3 regions of the Serratia sp. ID 25-353 genome follow, and region 1 is predicted to be linked to each of the others. Evidence: predicted binding sites of a transcription regulator. Region 1 holds the regulator's gene; each other region holds the start of a gene.
What was found. The regulator PurR, encoded in region 1, represses purine synthesis genes. The targets are predictions, from matches to a motif close to CANGCAAACGTTTGCNTG.

Region 1 (5,306 bases):
CGTGGTTCAACAGCCAGGCGCCCAGCAGCGGCGCCAGCGCCGGCGACAGCGCGACCAGCGGCATGATGGTGGCGAATACGCGGTTGGCCTGGCCTTCGCGATAGCGGTCGACCACCAGCGCTTGCCAGATGGCGGCGGCGGAACAGACGCCGACGGCCTGAATAAAGCGCAGGATCCAGAGCTGCACGGCGTTCTCTACCCACAGCATGCCCAGGCAGCCGAGGGCGAACAGCGTCAGGCCGATCAATAATACCGGTTTGCGGCCCAGGCGGTCGGAGAGCGGCCCCCACAGCAGCTGCGCGAAGGCGAAGCCGGCCAGGAAGATGCTCAGGCTGGCGCTCACCGCGCCGGCGGAAATTTGCAGTTCCTCCCGCATGGCGCCGAAGGCGGGGAGGTACATATCGGTCGCCAGATAACCCAGCATGCTCAGGCCGGCGAGGTAGAACATAAAGCCAAAGGAATTTCGCATGGTATTTCTCGTTAATATTTTAGTGTCGCAGGTTTTTAGCGCCGGCCAGTGTATCCGGCTGGATCTCTGCTTGTGAAACGGTAATATTTGCAAAGTGCTGTTAAAAAAATTGAAGGCAAAGCGATGTGGTCTGAATATTCTCTTGAAGTGGTCGACGCAGTGGCGCGTACCGGCAGTTTCAGCGCGGCGGCGCAGGAGCTGCACCGGGTGCCGTCGGCGGTGAGCTATACCGTACGGCAGCTGGAGCAATGGCTGGCGGTGCCGCTGTTTGAGCGGCGTCACCGCGACGTGGAGTTGACGCCGGCCGGCGCGTTGTTTATCAAGGATGCGCGAGTTGTTATCAAAAAAATGCTCGACACTCGCCGCCACTGTCAGCAGGTGGCTAACGGGTGGCGCGGCCAGCTGAATATCGCGGTCGACATCATCGTCAAACCGCAGCGCAGCCGCCAACTGGTGCTGGATTTCTACCGTCATTTCCCCGACGTCGAATTGATGCTGCAACCCGAGGTGTTCAACGGCGTGTGGGATGCCTTGGTGGACGGCAGAGCGGACATGGCGATCGGCGCCACCCGTGCGGTGCCGGTCGGCGGCGGCTTCGCCTTTCGCGACATGGGTTATATGAACTGGCTGTGCGTGGCCAGCCCGCAACATCCGCTGGCGCAGTTGACGGGGCCGCTGAATGACGATCAGCTGCGGCCATACCCTTCGCTTTGCCTGGAGGACACCTCGCGCAATCTGCCCAAGCGCGTCACCTGGACGCTGGATAACCAGCGACGGCTGGTGGTGCCGGACTGGACTTCGGCGCTCGACTGTTTGTGCGCCGGGCTGTGCGTCGGCATGATGCCGGCACATCGGGCGCTGCCGCGGGTGCAGCGCGGTGAGCTGACGGCGTTGCAGTTGCAGCAGCCGTTTCCCGCCAGCCCTTGCTGCCTGACCTGGCAGCAGGATAAACCGTCACCGGCGATGAGCTGGCTGCTGGCGTATCTTGGCGATGGGGAAACGCTGAATCAGGAATGGCTGAGCGAGGTGGAACCGGAAGCCGCGCAGGCTTCCGGCGCGAGGGATTAGCGGCGGTAGTCGATGAACGGGCCGTCGGCGACCGAGCGGCGTTCGATCAGCTTCGGATGCACTTCGATCACCTGCGACTCTTCGCGCTTGCTGATAATGCGATCCAGCAGCATGGTGAAGGCCATTTCGCCCAGGCGTTCTTTAGGCTGGTGAATGGTGGTCAGCGCCGGGGTGAAGTAGCGGGCGTTGCGCACGTTGTCATAGCCGATCACGGAAATATCCTGTGGCACCCGCAGCCCCAGCTCGTCGGCCGCGCAGATGGCGCCCATCGCCATGATGTCGCCGCCGCAGAATACCGCGGTCGGCCGCTGTTTTTGCGACAGGATTTGGTGCATCGCCTTGTAGCCGGACTCCGGCTCGAAGTCACCCTGGACGATCCACTCTTCGCGAATGTCGATATGCGCTTCCTGCAGCGCCTTCATAAAGCCCTGATGACGGCCGCCGCCGGTGTTGCGCGACAGCTGGCCCGGAATGGCGCCGATATCGCGGTGGCCGCGCTCGATCAGATAACGGCCGGCCAGATAGCCGCCTTCGAACGCGTTATCGATGATGGTATCGGTGAAGTCGCCGCGCGCGGCGCCCCAGTCCATCACCACCATCGGGATATTACGGTAGTCTTCCAGCATGCCCAGCAGCTGATCGGGGTACTCGGAGCACATGACCAGCAGGCCGTCGACGCGCTTTTGCGCCAGCATCGCCAGGTAGGCGCGCTGCTTGTCCAGATTGTTGTGCGAGTTGCACAGGATCAGGGTGTAGCCCTTGCTGTAGCAGCTGTTTTCCACCGCCTCGATCACTTCGGCAAAGTAGGGCGCTTCGCTCGAGGTGGCCAGCAGGCCGATCGACTTGGTGTGATTGACTTTCAGGCTGCGCGCCACGGCGCTCGGCGAGTAGTGCAGCTCTTTGATGGCGGCCCACACGGCCGCTTTGGTCTCTTCGGCGACGAAACGAGTCTTATTGATGACGTGCGAAACGGTGGTGGTGGAAACGCCCGCGCGTTTGGCCACATCTTTAATCGTTGCCATGTAAGGAATGACTCCTGAACTCACATGTTTACAGCATGTAAGTGTGATGTTAATCGTTTGCCTACGTAGATCCTTCTCCAGAGAAGCGAAAACTGAGTTTTTAGTGTGTTGAAGTCTTCAGCGCTTAGTCAGGAGGGGCATGGATGCCGGTACGCAGTTGTGAACTGCGAATTTTGTCGCATATTGAACAAAAGTGGAAGAGGTAATCGAGATTATAAACCGGGAAATGATAACAAGATTTTATCGGCGAACTGTGGGAAAATGATTTGACGTACTAATTGTGCGCCTTTTATCCTTAGGAAAGCCCATTTTAAAGGAGTTGTCATGGATACCGAATTGAAGATGTCGCTGTTTACCACCGTCTGCGCGTTGGCGGTCATTATCGCTTTCAGCTTCGTTGCCGCGTTGAACTGATTTACCCCCGGTTATAAAAAAGGCGCAGCCTGGCTGCGCCTCATCACCTCAGAACCTGCGCTTACGCCAGGTTTTCCGCGGCGAAGGTCCAGTTGACCAACGCCCAGAAGTTTTCCAGGTATTTTGGACGCGCATTGCGGTAATCGATGTAATACGCGTGTTCCCACACGTCAACGGTCAGCAGCGGTTTGTCTTCACCGGTCAGCGGGGTGGCCGCGTTGGAGGTGTTGACGATCGCCAGCGCGCCGTCCGGTTTTTTCACCAGCCAGGTCCAGCCGGCGCCGAAGTTTTTCACTGCGGCATCGGTGAACTGCTCTTTGAACGCAGCGAAGGAGCCGAAGGATTTGACGATCGCCGCCGCCAGTTCGCCCTGCGGTTCACCGCCGCCCTGTGGCGACAGGCAGTGCCAGTAGAAGGTGTGGTTCCACACCTGCGCGGCGTTGTTGAAGACGCCGCCGTCAGAGGTCTTGATGATCTCTTCGAGCGATTTGCCCTCGAATTCGCTGCCTTTCACCAGGTTGTTCAGGTTAACCACGTAGGTGTTGTGGTGTTTGCCGTAGTGGTATTCCAGGGTCTCGGCGGAGATGTGCGGCTCGAGCGCGTTTTTCTCATACGGTAATGCAGGTAATTCAAACGACATTGCTTCCTCCTTTACAGCGCCATTCGCTTCCCGCCGGGGCGAGAGTCATATGGGCCGTTTTTTATTGTGGTCTTTCAATCTTAACAATTTTCATCATAAAAAACAGGAAGAAAAGCGAGAAATGCGCGTGGGGTGGTGCGATGGGCGAGAGCTTGAACAGGCGGTTGCGACCCAGGCCGCAACCGCGCAGAGCAGGGCATTAACGAATGGTTTTCGGCGTCACTACGCGGCGTGCGCCGATGTAGTGGTTCTGCCAATAGTCATTGTCGAGCTGGCTGATGCGGATCTCTTCGCCGGTGCGCGGCGACTGGATGAATTTGCCGTTGCCCAGGTAGACGCCAACATGGTCCGCCACGCCGCGGTTGTTGATGCGGAAGAACACCAGATCGCCGCTTTCCAGTTCGCTTTTCTTGATCGGCGCCGCGTCGCGCAGGTGATACATTTCGTTGGCGGTGCGCGGCATTTTGATTTTCACCACGTCTTTATAGGCGTAATAGATAAGGCCGCTGCAGTCGAAACCGGTGCGCGGCGAACTGCCGCCCCAGCGATAAGGCTTGCCCATCTGATCCATCAGCTTGGCCATCGCGGTCTGCTTGGCATGCTGGTAGCGTTTTTTGTGCGCCGGGCTGAGTTTTAACGGCTTTTCATCACGCGCCAGTTTGGCGGTGGCCATACCGGCTTCGCGATGGCGACCATAGCCTTTTTTATAGCCCTTTTTCGGCGGGGTGACTTTAATCTTGGCGGTTTTCTGTGCTTTGGCCTTGGGTTTGGCGCTGACGATCTTTTTCGCGCTTTTCTCGCTTTTCGCCTTGGCGGTCTTGGTTTTTTTCGCAGGGGCCGTCACTTTGGCTTTTTTAGCGGCTTTGTCCGCTTTCTTTTTTCTGCGGTCATCGGGCCGCGCTTCATTAGCATGGCTTTTACGCTGCTCGGCGGCAACACGCGCCTGTGGCGCAGCGTGCGCCAAATTGAAGAAGAGCTGCGTAAACAGCAGCGCAAAGAGCGTAAGAATTAAACGCATGTCGACGTCACCAACCTTGGCCCCGAAGCGGATATCGAAAGAGTTACAGTATTCCCGAATTTCGCCATATAAAACAGCGAAGAACTCATAAATAATAATCCATATTGTGAGAAAACGTTAATGACATTTTTTTTGGTTCAAAATCAGTCCGTTGGTGTATAAAAAAGCACCGCTGGGTGGCTGTGGATATAATTAATCCCCGTCGTCATCGCCAAGCAATATATTAGTGAAATGGTCGGATTAAAAATGTTATTCTCAACGTATGTTTTGACCGGAATGACGTGGCCGGTGAAACGCGATCGGTAGCGGGCGAATATCCTTGCAAAAGATGGCGTTTTCTTGCGACTGTTCCAGCCGCTACAATAGCCCGCGTGATGCATGTTGTAGCCATGAAATGTGGCTTGAGGAAGCAATAAATGACGACGACACTTGAAAAAATTCAGCACCAGATCGCTGAAAACCCGATTCTGCTGTACATGAAAGGTTCGCCAAAGCTGCCGAGCTGCGGCTTCTCCGCACAGGCTGTGCAAGCGCTGTCCGCCTGCGGCGAACGTTTCGCCTACGTGGACATTCTGCAAAACCCGGACATTCGCGCCGAGCTGCCAAAATACGCCAACTGGCCGACGTTCCCGCAGCTGTGGGTAGACGGTGAGCTGGTCGGCGGTTGCGATATCA
Region 2 (5,306 bases), 430 kb from region 1:
TGTTTGATCACCTTTATCGTCTGCAGGGGCTGCTGGGCACCAGCAAGCCGGTGCAGCTGATCTCCGGTTACCGCTCCGTAGATACCAACAACGAATTGCGCGCACACAGCCGCGGCGTGGCCAAGCACAGCTACCACACCAAGGGCCAGGCGATGGACTTCCACATCGAAGGCATCCAATTGAGTAATATCCGCAAAGCGGCGTTAAAAATGCGCGCCGGTGGTGTAGGATATTACCCACGTAGCAACTTCGTACACATCGATACCGGCCCGGTTCGGACTTGGTAATCGCTGTGCCGTCAGTGAATAACGCCGCCCCTTGCGGAAGCGGCGTTATTGTCGTTGGAGCCTTATGAAATACCATCTTATTCCCGTTACCGCCTTTAGCCAGAATTGCAGCCTGATCTGGTGCGAAAACACGCAGCAGGCGGCGTTGGTCGATCCCGGCGGTGAAGCGGAAAAAATCAAAGCGGAAGTCGCGCAGCAGGGGGTGGCGATCACCCAAATTTTGCTGACGCACGGCCATTTGGATCACGTCGGTGCGGCGGCGGAGCTGGCGGACCATTATCAGGTGCCAATCTACGGCCCGGATAAAGAAGACGCGTTTTGGCTGGATGGTTTGCCGGCGCAGAGCCGGATGTTCGGGCTGGAAGAGTGCGCGCCGCTGACGCCGACTCGCTGGCTGTCGGAAGGCGATGAGATGCAGGTGGGCGAAATGACGCTCAAGGTGCTGCATTGCCCCGGGCATACGCCGGGCCACATCGTCTTTATCAATGAGCAAGCGCGTTTGGCGCTGGTGGGCGACGTGCTGTTTAACGGTGGCGTGGGGCGCAGCGACTTCCCGCGCGGTGACCATCAGGCGCTGATTACCTCTATTCGCACCAAGCTGCTGCCGTTGGGCGACGATATGCGCTTTATTCCTGGCCACGGCCCGATGTCGACCTTTGGCCACGAGCGCCAGACCAACCCGTTCCTGCGCTAAGAGCCGGCGGTGTGGTAGCGATTATTTCCCGGCAGAAATAATCAAGGGCGCATAGAGCGCCCTTTTTTTATGATTTATGGCCTGCGTCGATGCTTTTAGAGCACGGCGACGATGGCTTCACATAGCGGTGCCATGTTGTCCGGCGTCATGCCGGCCACGTTCACCCGGCCCGAGTTCACGGCGTATACGCCGAACTCTTCGCGCAGACGCAGCACCTGTTCTTTGGTCAGGCCGCTGAACGAGAACATGCCGTTCTGCTGGATAATGAAGCTGAAGTCCTGTTGCGCGCCTTTCTCCTGCAGGGTGTTCACGAACAGCTGACGCATGCGGTGAATACGCTGGCGCATGTCGGTCAGCTCCTGTTCCCACATTGCGCGCAGAGCGTCGTTGCCCAGAATGGTGGCGACCACGGCCGCGCCGTGCGACGGCGGGTTGGAGTAGTTGGCGCGAATCGCCGCTTTCACCTGGCTGAAGGCGCGATCGGCGGTTTCGGCATCGGCAGCCACAATGGTGCAAGCGCCGACGCGCTCATTGTACAGACCGAAGTTTTTCGAGTAGGAGCTGGCGACGATCAGCTCTTGATGTTTGGCGGCGAAAATACGCAGGCCCTGCGCATCCTCTTCCAGACCGTTGGCGAAGCCCTGGTAGGCGAAGTCGAACAGCGGCAGCCAGCCATTGGCCACGGAAAGCTCAGCCAGTTGTGCCCACTGCTCCGCCGTTGGATCGATACCGGTCGGGTTATGGCAGCAGCCGTGGAACAGTACGACATCACCGGCCTGGGCCAGTTTCAGGCTGTTCAGCAGGCCGTCGAAATCCAACGCGTGGTTGGTGGCGTCGTAGTAGGCGTATTCCAGCACTTCCAGGCCCACGGCGCTAAAGACGTTCTTGTGGTTCGGCCAACTTGGGTTGCTGATCCAGATGCGTTTGGCGCTGGTCTGGTTAGCGATGAAGTCTGCCGCCACGCGCAGGCCGCCGGTGCCGCCTGGCGTCTGTGCGGTGCGCGCGCGACGATCGGCGACGATCGGGCTCTCTTTACCGAACAGCAGCGCTTGCGTGCAACTGGCGAACGCCGGGATGCCTTCAATACCGAGATAGTTTTTGGTGGTCTCATTTTCCAGCAGATACTGCTCAGCTTTTTTTACGCTGGTCAGCACCGGGGTTTTACCGGTTTCGTCTTTATAAACGCCAATCCCTAAATTGATTTTATTCGGGCGGGCGTCTGCGCGGAAAATGTCGGTCAGGCCCAGGATCGGGTCGGCGGGTGCGGCGGTGATTTTTTCAAACATGTCAGGTGCTTCCAAATCTCGGAGTTAAGCAGACAGAAGCATCAGGGTAACGCCAGTTATCGGCTTTGCCAACCGTTTGCGACAAAAACACCGCGATCTTGTGAAGGGGGAGTATTAGGCAGAAAAAATGATGGGGAAGGAGAAATCGGCAGGATAAAAAGTTACCGGCTGACACAAACAAAAACAGGGCCGAAGCCCTGTTTTTTAACTTAGCCGACGGTAAACCGCCGTTAAGCGAGACAACTTAGAACTGGTACACCAGACCAACAGCGACGATATCGTCGGTAGCGGTGCCGGTTGCTTTGGTGAACTCGTTGTCATCCAGCAGGTTGATTTTGTAATCAACGTAGGTGGACATGTTTTTGTTGAAGTAGTAAGTGGTACCAACAGAAACATATTTAACCAGATCCTGGTCAGAACTTACGCCTGGGACGTTCAGGTTTTTACCTTTAGACTGCAGGTAAGACACTTCTGGACGCAGACCGAAGTCGAACTGGTACTGAGCAGTCACTTCGAAGTTCTGAGTTTTGCTCGCGAAGCCACCGCACTTGTCATCGGTAGCTGCACAGCCTGCACCGAAGTTACCGCCGCCGAACGGAGTCATGTTACGGGTTTCTGCGTACATCGCCGCCAGGTAAACGTTGTTGGCGTCGTATTTCGCGCCCACGGTCCATGCGTCAGCCTTGTCGCCACGCTCGTTGGAACGCAGTTTCTGGTCGTCGGTACGGTTGGAAGAAGCGTATGCAGCGCCGAAGCTTACGCCTTCGCCGATGTCATAAGTAGAGGAGATACCCCAGCCGTCGCCGTTTTGTTTCTTAACGTTACGACCGTCGTTCTGGTTTTTGCCCTGGTATTGCAGAGCGAAGTTCAGACCGTCAACCAGACCGAAGAAGTTGTTGTTACGATAGGTCGCAACGCCGTTGGTACGGCCGGTCATGAAGTTGTCGGAGTAGGTGTAAGTATCGCCACCGAACTCTGGCAGCATATCGGTCCAGCCTTCTACGTCGTACAGTACGCCGTAGTTACGGCCGTAGTCGAAGGAGCCGTAGTCAGCGAATTTCAGACCAGCGAAGCCCAGACGGGTTTTGGTGCCTTCGGTGCCCTGAGACTCGGAGTGGTTAGCCTGGACGTTGTATTCCCACTGGCCGTAACCGGTCAGTTGGTCAGTAATCTGAGTTTCACCTTTGAAGCCGAAACGAACATAGGTCTGATCGCCGTCGTTACCTTTGTCGTCGGAGAAGTAGTGCAGACCGTCAACTTTGCCGTACAGATCCAGCTTGTTGCCGTCTTTGTTGTAGATTTCAGCTGCGTTTGCTGCACCAGCAGCCAACAGAGCCGGGATAACCACTGCAAGAATGTTGCGCTTCATCATTATTACCCTCATTGGTGTTATTCGGACACCTTTGCCACTGCCGCCAATAATTCTTTGGGAACTATTGTTGATAGATTGGTGTCGTCCTGTGTCTGAACGCAGTGTTCCATTCACAGGCGGGTTAATCTAGGACGAAAATGATACCAATGTCCCAATCAGGTTGCAAAAGGAAAGTATGTGTAACCAAATGTAATTTTTCGGGAACTTTGTGACGTGCGTCAATATTAAAAAATGCGAAAGGCCAGCGAGGCTGGCCTTTGTTTTGTAACGAAATCGTTTAAAAAACGTTTGATCGTATGAATTAGAAGCTTGCGTTACGTGGTGTGCGTGGGAACGGGATTACATCGCGCACGTTTTGCACGCCGGTGACATAGGCGATTAAACGTTCAAAGCCCAGGCCGAAACCGGAATGCGGCACGGTACCGTAACGGCGCAGATCGCGATACCACCAGTAGTCTTCTTTATTCAGACCCATCTCTTCCAGACGTTGATCGAGCACGTCGAGACGTTCTTCACGCTGAGAACCCCCGATGATTTCACCGATGCCCGGCGCCAGTACGTCCATGGCTGCAACGGTTTTGCCGTCTTCGTTCATACGCATATAGAATGCTTTGATGTCTTTCGGGTAGTTTTTCACCACCACCGGTGCCTGGAAGTGTTTCTCCGCCAGATAACGCTCATGTTCGGAAGAGAGATCGATGCCCCAGGAAACCGGGTTTTCGAAGGTTTGGCCCGAGGCCAGCAGGATCTCAATGGCGTCGGTGTAGTCCACCTGAGCGAAATCGGAAGAGACGAAGCGCTCCAGACGAGAGATTGCGTCTTTATCCACGCGCTCGGCGAAGAATTTCAGATCGTCTGCTCGTTCATCCAGCACCGCCTGGAACACATACTTCAGCATGCTTTCGGCCAGGCCGGCGACATCGTCCAGCGTCGCGAAGGCCACTTCCGGCTCGATCATCCAGAATTCCGCCAAATGGCGGCTGGTGTTGGAGTTTTCAGCGCGGAAGGTTGGGCCGAAGGTGTATACCTTGGACAGCGCACAGGCGTAGGTTTCGCCGTTCAGCTGGCCGGATACGGTGAGGAAGGCTTCCTTACCGAAGAAGTCCTGGCTGAAATCGACGGCGCCCTTGTCGGTGCGCGGCAGGTTTTCCAGATCCAGCGTGGACACGCGGAACATCTCGCCGGCGCCTTCAGTGTCGGAGGCGGTGATCAGCGGGGTAGAGACCCAGAAATAGCCATTTTCATGGAAGAAGCGGTGGATCGCCTGCGCCAGGGTATGGCGCACGCGCGCCACGGCGCCGATCAGGTTGGTGCGCGGGCGCAGGTGGGCCACTTCGCGCAGGTATTCGATGCTGTGACGTTTGGCCGCCATCGGGTAGGTGTCCGGATCGTCGACCCAGCCGACCACTTTGATCGCGGTGGCCTGCAGTTCGAAGCTCTGGCCTTCGCCCGGTGAGGCGACGACCTTGCCGGTAACTTCAATCGAACAGCCGGTGGTCAGGTGCAGCACTTCATCCTGATAATTCGGCAGAGAATTATTAACGACGGCCTGTAACGGATCAAAGCAGGAACCGTCATAGACGGCCAGGAAGGAGATACCAGCTTTTGAATCTCTCCGGGTACGTACCCAGCCGCGTACGGTGACTTCACTGTCAACCGCAGCACGA
Region 3 (5,306 bases), 1.6 Mb from region 1:
ACGGAAACCCGGCCGCTGCCGTTATCCAGCCAGACCCCCAACTGCCATAAGGCGCAGGCGGTAAGCAACACGGCGACAAACAGCGCCGCTTCGTTGCCGTAGCGTTTTTCCGGGTGGCGCCGGCGGCGACGCAGCGCCCAGACGTAGGCCAGCGCCGCCAGTACGCCGGCGATCGCCATGCGTACCGGCGCGTCGAAGCGGAACAGTCCGCTGAGCCATGCAAGCAGTTCGCTGTCGGCGAACAGGCTGGTGACGGCGATCAGCAGCGAGGCCAGCGCGGCGAGAAACGCATAGCGCGCCAGCCGCCGCCAGTCGAAAGGCTGCACGGCCACATGCTGCAGCAGTTGCTGCCGTTGTTCGGGCGTCAAGGCGCCTTCCCCCACCCAGCCGTCCAGTGCCTTGCGCACCACGACCGCGTTCTTTTTACTGAGTTTCATGCTTCTTGTCCCTGAATCACACGCTGATTCGGCCAGTATAGCCATTGGCGGGCGGCTACGACAAAGGGAGGCTAGTGTGTATAATGCCCGCCGCAAAAGCGCACGAGGAATTATGCGATGACTGAATATAACGATGAGTACTGGATGCGTCAGGCATTGCAGCTGGCCCTGCGCGCGCAGGAAGAGGGCGAGGTGCCGGTGGGTGCGCTGCTGGTGCTGGACAATCAGGTCATCGGCGAGGGCTGGAACCGCCCGATCGGCCGACACGATCCTACCGCACACGCCGAGATCATGGCGCTGCGCCAGGGCGGCGCGGTGCTGCAAAACTACCGCCTGCTGAACGCCACGCTGTACGTCACGCTGGAGCCCTGCGTGATGTGCGCCGGTGCGATGGTGCACAGCCGTATCCGCCGGTTGGTGTATGGCGCCGCCGACGAGAAAACCGGCGCGGCCGGTTCGCTGGTGGATATTTTGCGCCATCCGGGCATGAACCATCAGGTGGAGATCGTCTCCGGTGTGTTGGCAGACGAATGCGCCGCCACCTTGAGCAATTTCTTCCGCCTGCGCCGCGAACAGAAAAAAGCGCTCAGGCTGGCGCAGCGGGCGGTGGATAAGCCGGAATAATCAGTGGTTGAGCGCCAGTTCCGGCATCACCGTCGGATAGCCTTTCCCCAACGCCTCCTGCTCGGCGGCCGCTTGCGCCGCCTTTCTCTCTTTTTCCTGCAGATAGCCCACCAGGCTGACCTGGTAGCGGCGGATGTTTTCTACATAGTTGTAGGCTTCACGCCCGCGCGCATAGCCGTAGGTCAGCTGCGGGTAGTAGCGCTTCTGGCTGAGCATCGGCAGGCGCTGCTTGACGTCGACCCAGCTGTCCGGATTGCCTTTTTGCGTTTTGGTCAGCTTGCGCGCGTCCAGCATGTGGCCCCAGCCCATGTTGTAGGCCGCCAGCGAGAACCAGATGCGCTCGTCTTCCGGCACGCTGTCCGGCACCTTGGCCATTAGCCGCTGCAGGTAGAGCGCGCCGCCCTGAATGCTCTCTTCCGGATCGAGGCGGTCGTTGACCCCCAGACCGTCGGCGGTGGCGCGGGTCAGCATCATCAGGCCGCGCACGCCGGTGGGTGAGGTGGCCTGCGGATTCCAGTGCGATTCCTGATAGGCGATGGCCGCCAGCAGCTTCCAGTCGATCTCGTTGGCGTGCTTCTCGAACAGTGGGCGGAAGTTGGGCAGCACCGAGTCGATGGCCGACAGGAAGGTTTTGGTGTCCACATAGTCAAAGCTGCCGACGTGGCCTAGGTATTTTTCTTCGAGCCGCGCCAGGGTGCCGTCGTCCACCATCTGGCTGTAGAAGTCCAGCATCGCCGCGTACAGGCTGTCGTCGCCGTCGCGTTTCAGATACCAGGTGACCGGTTCTTCGTCGGTGACGTCGAACGCCACCGCCAGCTGCGGATGGATGCGCTGCAGCAGCGCGATGGTGACCGAATCGCCGAGGGTGTAGTCCAGCTTGCCGTCGGCCACCCGCTCCAGCAGCTCTTTGGAGGTGAGATCGCTGGAGGACTCCCAGGCGAGATCCGGGTATTTATCCTGTTTGAGCTGCTTTAGCGTGCTGACGTGCGCGGAACCGGAGGCGACCGCCAGCTTGCCTTTAATGTCGGCGAAGCCTTTTGGCCGCGGGGTGCCCAGCCGGTACACCAGCTGTTGGGAAACGGAGTAGTAGGCGGGGCCGGTGCGCGCGCGGCTGAGGCGCTCCTGGTTGTAGATAAGGCCCGCCGCCAGCAGATCGGCGTCGTCGTCGTCCAGATCGTCGAACAGGTCATTGATGTTCTGATGGGGGATCACCACCAGCTTCACCCCGAGGTAGTTGGCGAAGCGCTTGGCCAGTTCGTAGTCGAGCCCACCCGGCCCTTGCTTGGTGTTGAAATAGGTCAGCGGGGAGTTCAGCGTGCTGATACGCAACTCGCCGCGGGAAATGATCTCCTGGAGTTGCCCGCCCTGGCCGCTGCGCCAGGTGATATTGGGCCACAGGGCGAGAGCCAGAAGCAGGGTGACAACGCCGATGAGGATGTAGTTTATTTTAAGACGTTTCAAATAGTTATCCAGTGGTGGCACAGGTACGCCGGCGACGATAACCGCGAATTTTCTCATGGTTAAATCACCAGTGCGGGGGCATTTTGCGCAACAAAACGCCAGTGTGCAACTTTATTGACACGTTATGACAATTCGACGGTGCGGCACGCTTTTATCAATAATCCCTACGCAAACGGTTTCGTCGGCGGCGAGGATTCTCTATAATGACGCGCGTTTTCCCCTGTTGCGCCCAATGAAGCGTCTTATCCGTCGCTTCGAAGACGAGAGAACTTTGATTATGGAAATTCTGCGTGGTTCGCCCGCTTTATCGGCTTTTCGCATTACCAAACTGCTGTCCCGCTGCCAGGACGCTCACCTGCCCATCAGTGATATCTACGCCGAGTACGTCCACTTTGCCGATGTTAGCGCACCGCTCAGTGCCGAAGAACACGCCAAACTTCAACGACTGCTCAAGTACGGTCCTTCTCTCGCCGAACACGCTCCCGAAGGCCGGTTGCTGCTGGTTACGCCGCGTCCGGGCACCATTTCTCCCTGGTCTTCCAAAGCCACCGACATCGCCCACAACTGCGGTTTGCAACAGGTGCTGCGGTTGGAACGCGGCCTGGCGTTCTACGTCAAGGCGCCCGAGCTGACGGAAACCCAGTGGGGCCAGCTCGCCGCGCTGCTGCACGATCGCATGATGGAAATCGTCTTCAGCGAGCTGCAACAGGCCGAACAGCTGTTCGCGCACCATCAGCCGGCGCCGTATCAGTCGATCGATGTGTTGGGCGCAGGACGCACCGCGCTGGAGCAGGCTAACGTCCGGCTCGGCCTGGCGCTGGCGCAGGACGAGATCGACTACCTGCTGAATGCCTTTACTGATTTGGGGCGCAACCCGACGGATATCGAACTTTATATGTTCGCGCAGGCCAACTCCGAGCACTGCCGCCACAAGATTTTCAACGCCGATTGGATCATCGACGGCGAACAGCAGCCTAAATCGCTGTTCAAAATGATCAAGAACACCTATGAGCAGACGCCGGACTATGTGCTGTCGGCGTATAAAGACAACGCCGCGGTGATGGAAGGCTCGCAGGTCGGCCGCTTCTTCGCTGCGCCGGAAAACGGCAAGTACGATTACCATCAGGAAGACGCGCACATCCTGATGAAGGTAGAAACCCACAACCACCCGACGGCGATCTCGCCGTGGCCGGGCGCCGCGACCGGCTCCGGCGGCGAGATCCGCGACGAGGGGGCTACCGGCCGCGGCGCCAAGCCGAAAGCCGGCCTGGTGGGCTTCTCGGTGTCCAACCTGCGTATTCCCGGTTTTGAACAGCCGTGGGAGCAGGATTTCGGCAAGCCGGAACGCATCGTCACCGCGCTGGATATCATGACCGAAGGCCCGCTGGGCGGCGCGGCGTTCAACAACGAATTCGGTCGTCCGGCGCTGCTGGGCTACTTCCGTACCTATGAAGAGCGCGTCAACAGCCACAACGGCGTCGAGCTGCGCGGCTACCACAAACCGATCATGCTGGCGGGCGGCATCGGCAACATCCGCGCCGATCACGTGCAGAAAGGGGAAATCACCGTCGGCGCCAAGCTGGTGGTACTGGGCGGCCCGGCGATGAATATCGGCCTGGGCGGCGGCGCGGCCTCGTCGATGGCGTCAGGCCAGTCCGATGCCGATCTGGACTTCGCTTCGGTGCAGCGCGACAACCCGGAAATGGAGCGCCGCTGTCAGGAAGTGATCGACCGCTGCTGGCAGTTGGGTGACCAGAACCCGATCCTGTTTATCCATGACGTCGGCGCCGGCGGGCTGTCCAACGCCATGCCGGAGCTGGTGAGCGACGGCGGCCGCGGCGGCCGCTTTGAACTGCGCGACATCCTCAACGACGAGCCGGGCATGAGCCCGCTGGAAGTGTGGTGCAACGAATCGCAGGAACGTTACGTGATGGCGATCGCCCCGGCGCAGATGGCGCAGTTCGACGAGATCTGCCGCCGCGAGCGCGCGCCTTACGCGGTGATCGGCGAAGCGACCGAAGAACAGCACCTGACGCTGAACGACCGCCACTTCGACAACCAGCCGATCGACATGCCGCTGGACGTGCTGCTCGGCAAAACGCCGAAGATGACCCGCGACGTTACCCGTCTGCAGGCGAGTGGCCAGGCGGTGCAGCGCGAGAACATCACGCTGGCCGATGCGGTGAAACGCGTGCTGCACCTGCCGGCCGTTGCGGAGAAAACCTTCCTGATCACCATCGGCGATCGCACCGTTACCGGCATGGTGGCGCGTGACCAAATGGTCGGCCCGTGGCAGATCCCGGTTGCCGACTGCGCGGTCACCACCGCCAGCCTGGACAGCTACTACGGCGAAGCGATGTCGCTCGGCGAACGTGCGCCGGTGGCGCTGCTGGACTTCGCCGCTTCCGGTCGCCTGGCGGTCGGGGAAGCGCTGACCAACCTGGCCGCCACCGAGATAGGCAGCCTGAAGCGCGTGAAGCTGTCCGCCAACTGGATGGCCGCCGCCGGCCACCCGGGCGAAGACGCCGGCCTGTACGAAGCGGTGAAAGCGGTGGGCGAAGAGCTGTGCCCGGCGCTGGGCATCACCATCCCGGTGGGCAAAGACTCCATGTCGATGAAAACCCGCTGGCAGGAAGGCAACGAACAGCGCGAAATGACCTCGCCGCTGTCGCTGGTCATCACCGCCTTCGCCCGCGTGGAGGACGTGCGCCACACCGTGACGCCGCAGCTGCGCACCGATAAGGGCGACAGCGCGCTGCTGTTGATCGACCTGGGCAATGGCCA

Region 2: a site for PurR is predicted at 2,333-2,350, ahead of ACYF6X_RS11570 (amino acid aminotransferase). Genes of this name have one in related genera too.
Region 3: a site for PurR is predicted at 2,688-2,705, ahead of purL (phosphoribosylformylglycinamidine synthase). Genes of this name have one in related genera too.

The regions. Positions count from the first base shown of each region.
Region 1 covers NZ_CM139236.1:1,957,246-1,962,551, reverse strand. Annotated here, with positions in the region: gene punC (purine nucleoside transporter PunC) at 1-469, opposite strand, end outside; gene punR (DNA-binding transcriptional activator PunR) at 593-1,537, shown strand; gene purR (HTH-type transcriptional repressor PurR) at 1,534-2,559, opposite strand; gene cydH (cytochrome bd-I oxidase subunit CydH) at 2,884-2,973, shown strand; gene sodB (superoxide dismutase [Fe]) at 3,035-3,613, opposite strand; gene ACYF6X_RS09320 (C40 family peptidase) at 3,813-4,631, opposite strand; gene ACYF6X_RS09315 (Grx4 family monothiol glutaredoxin) at 5,048-5,306, shown strand, end outside.
Region 2 covers NZ_CM139236.1:2,390,025-2,395,330, reverse strand. Annotated here, with positions in the region: gene ACYF6X_RS11580 (YcbK family protein) at 1-287, shown strand, start outside; gene ACYF6X_RS11575 (MBL fold metallo-hydrolase) at 352-981, shown strand; gene ACYF6X_RS11570 (amino acid aminotransferase) at 1,077-2,267, opposite strand; gene ompC (porin OmpC) at 2,512-3,639, opposite strand; gene asnS (asparagine--tRNA ligase) at 3,941-5,306, opposite strand, start outside.
Region 3 covers NZ_CM139236.1:353,949-359,254, forward strand. Annotated here, with positions in the region: gene ACYF6X_RS01645 (DUF2157 domain-containing protein) at 1-437, opposite strand, end outside; gene tadA (tRNA adenosine(34) deaminase TadA) at 555-1,061, shown strand; gene mltF (membrane-bound lytic murein transglycosylase MltF) at 1,062-2,522, opposite strand; gene purL (phosphoribosylformylglycinamidine synthase) at 2,797-5,306, shown strand, end outside.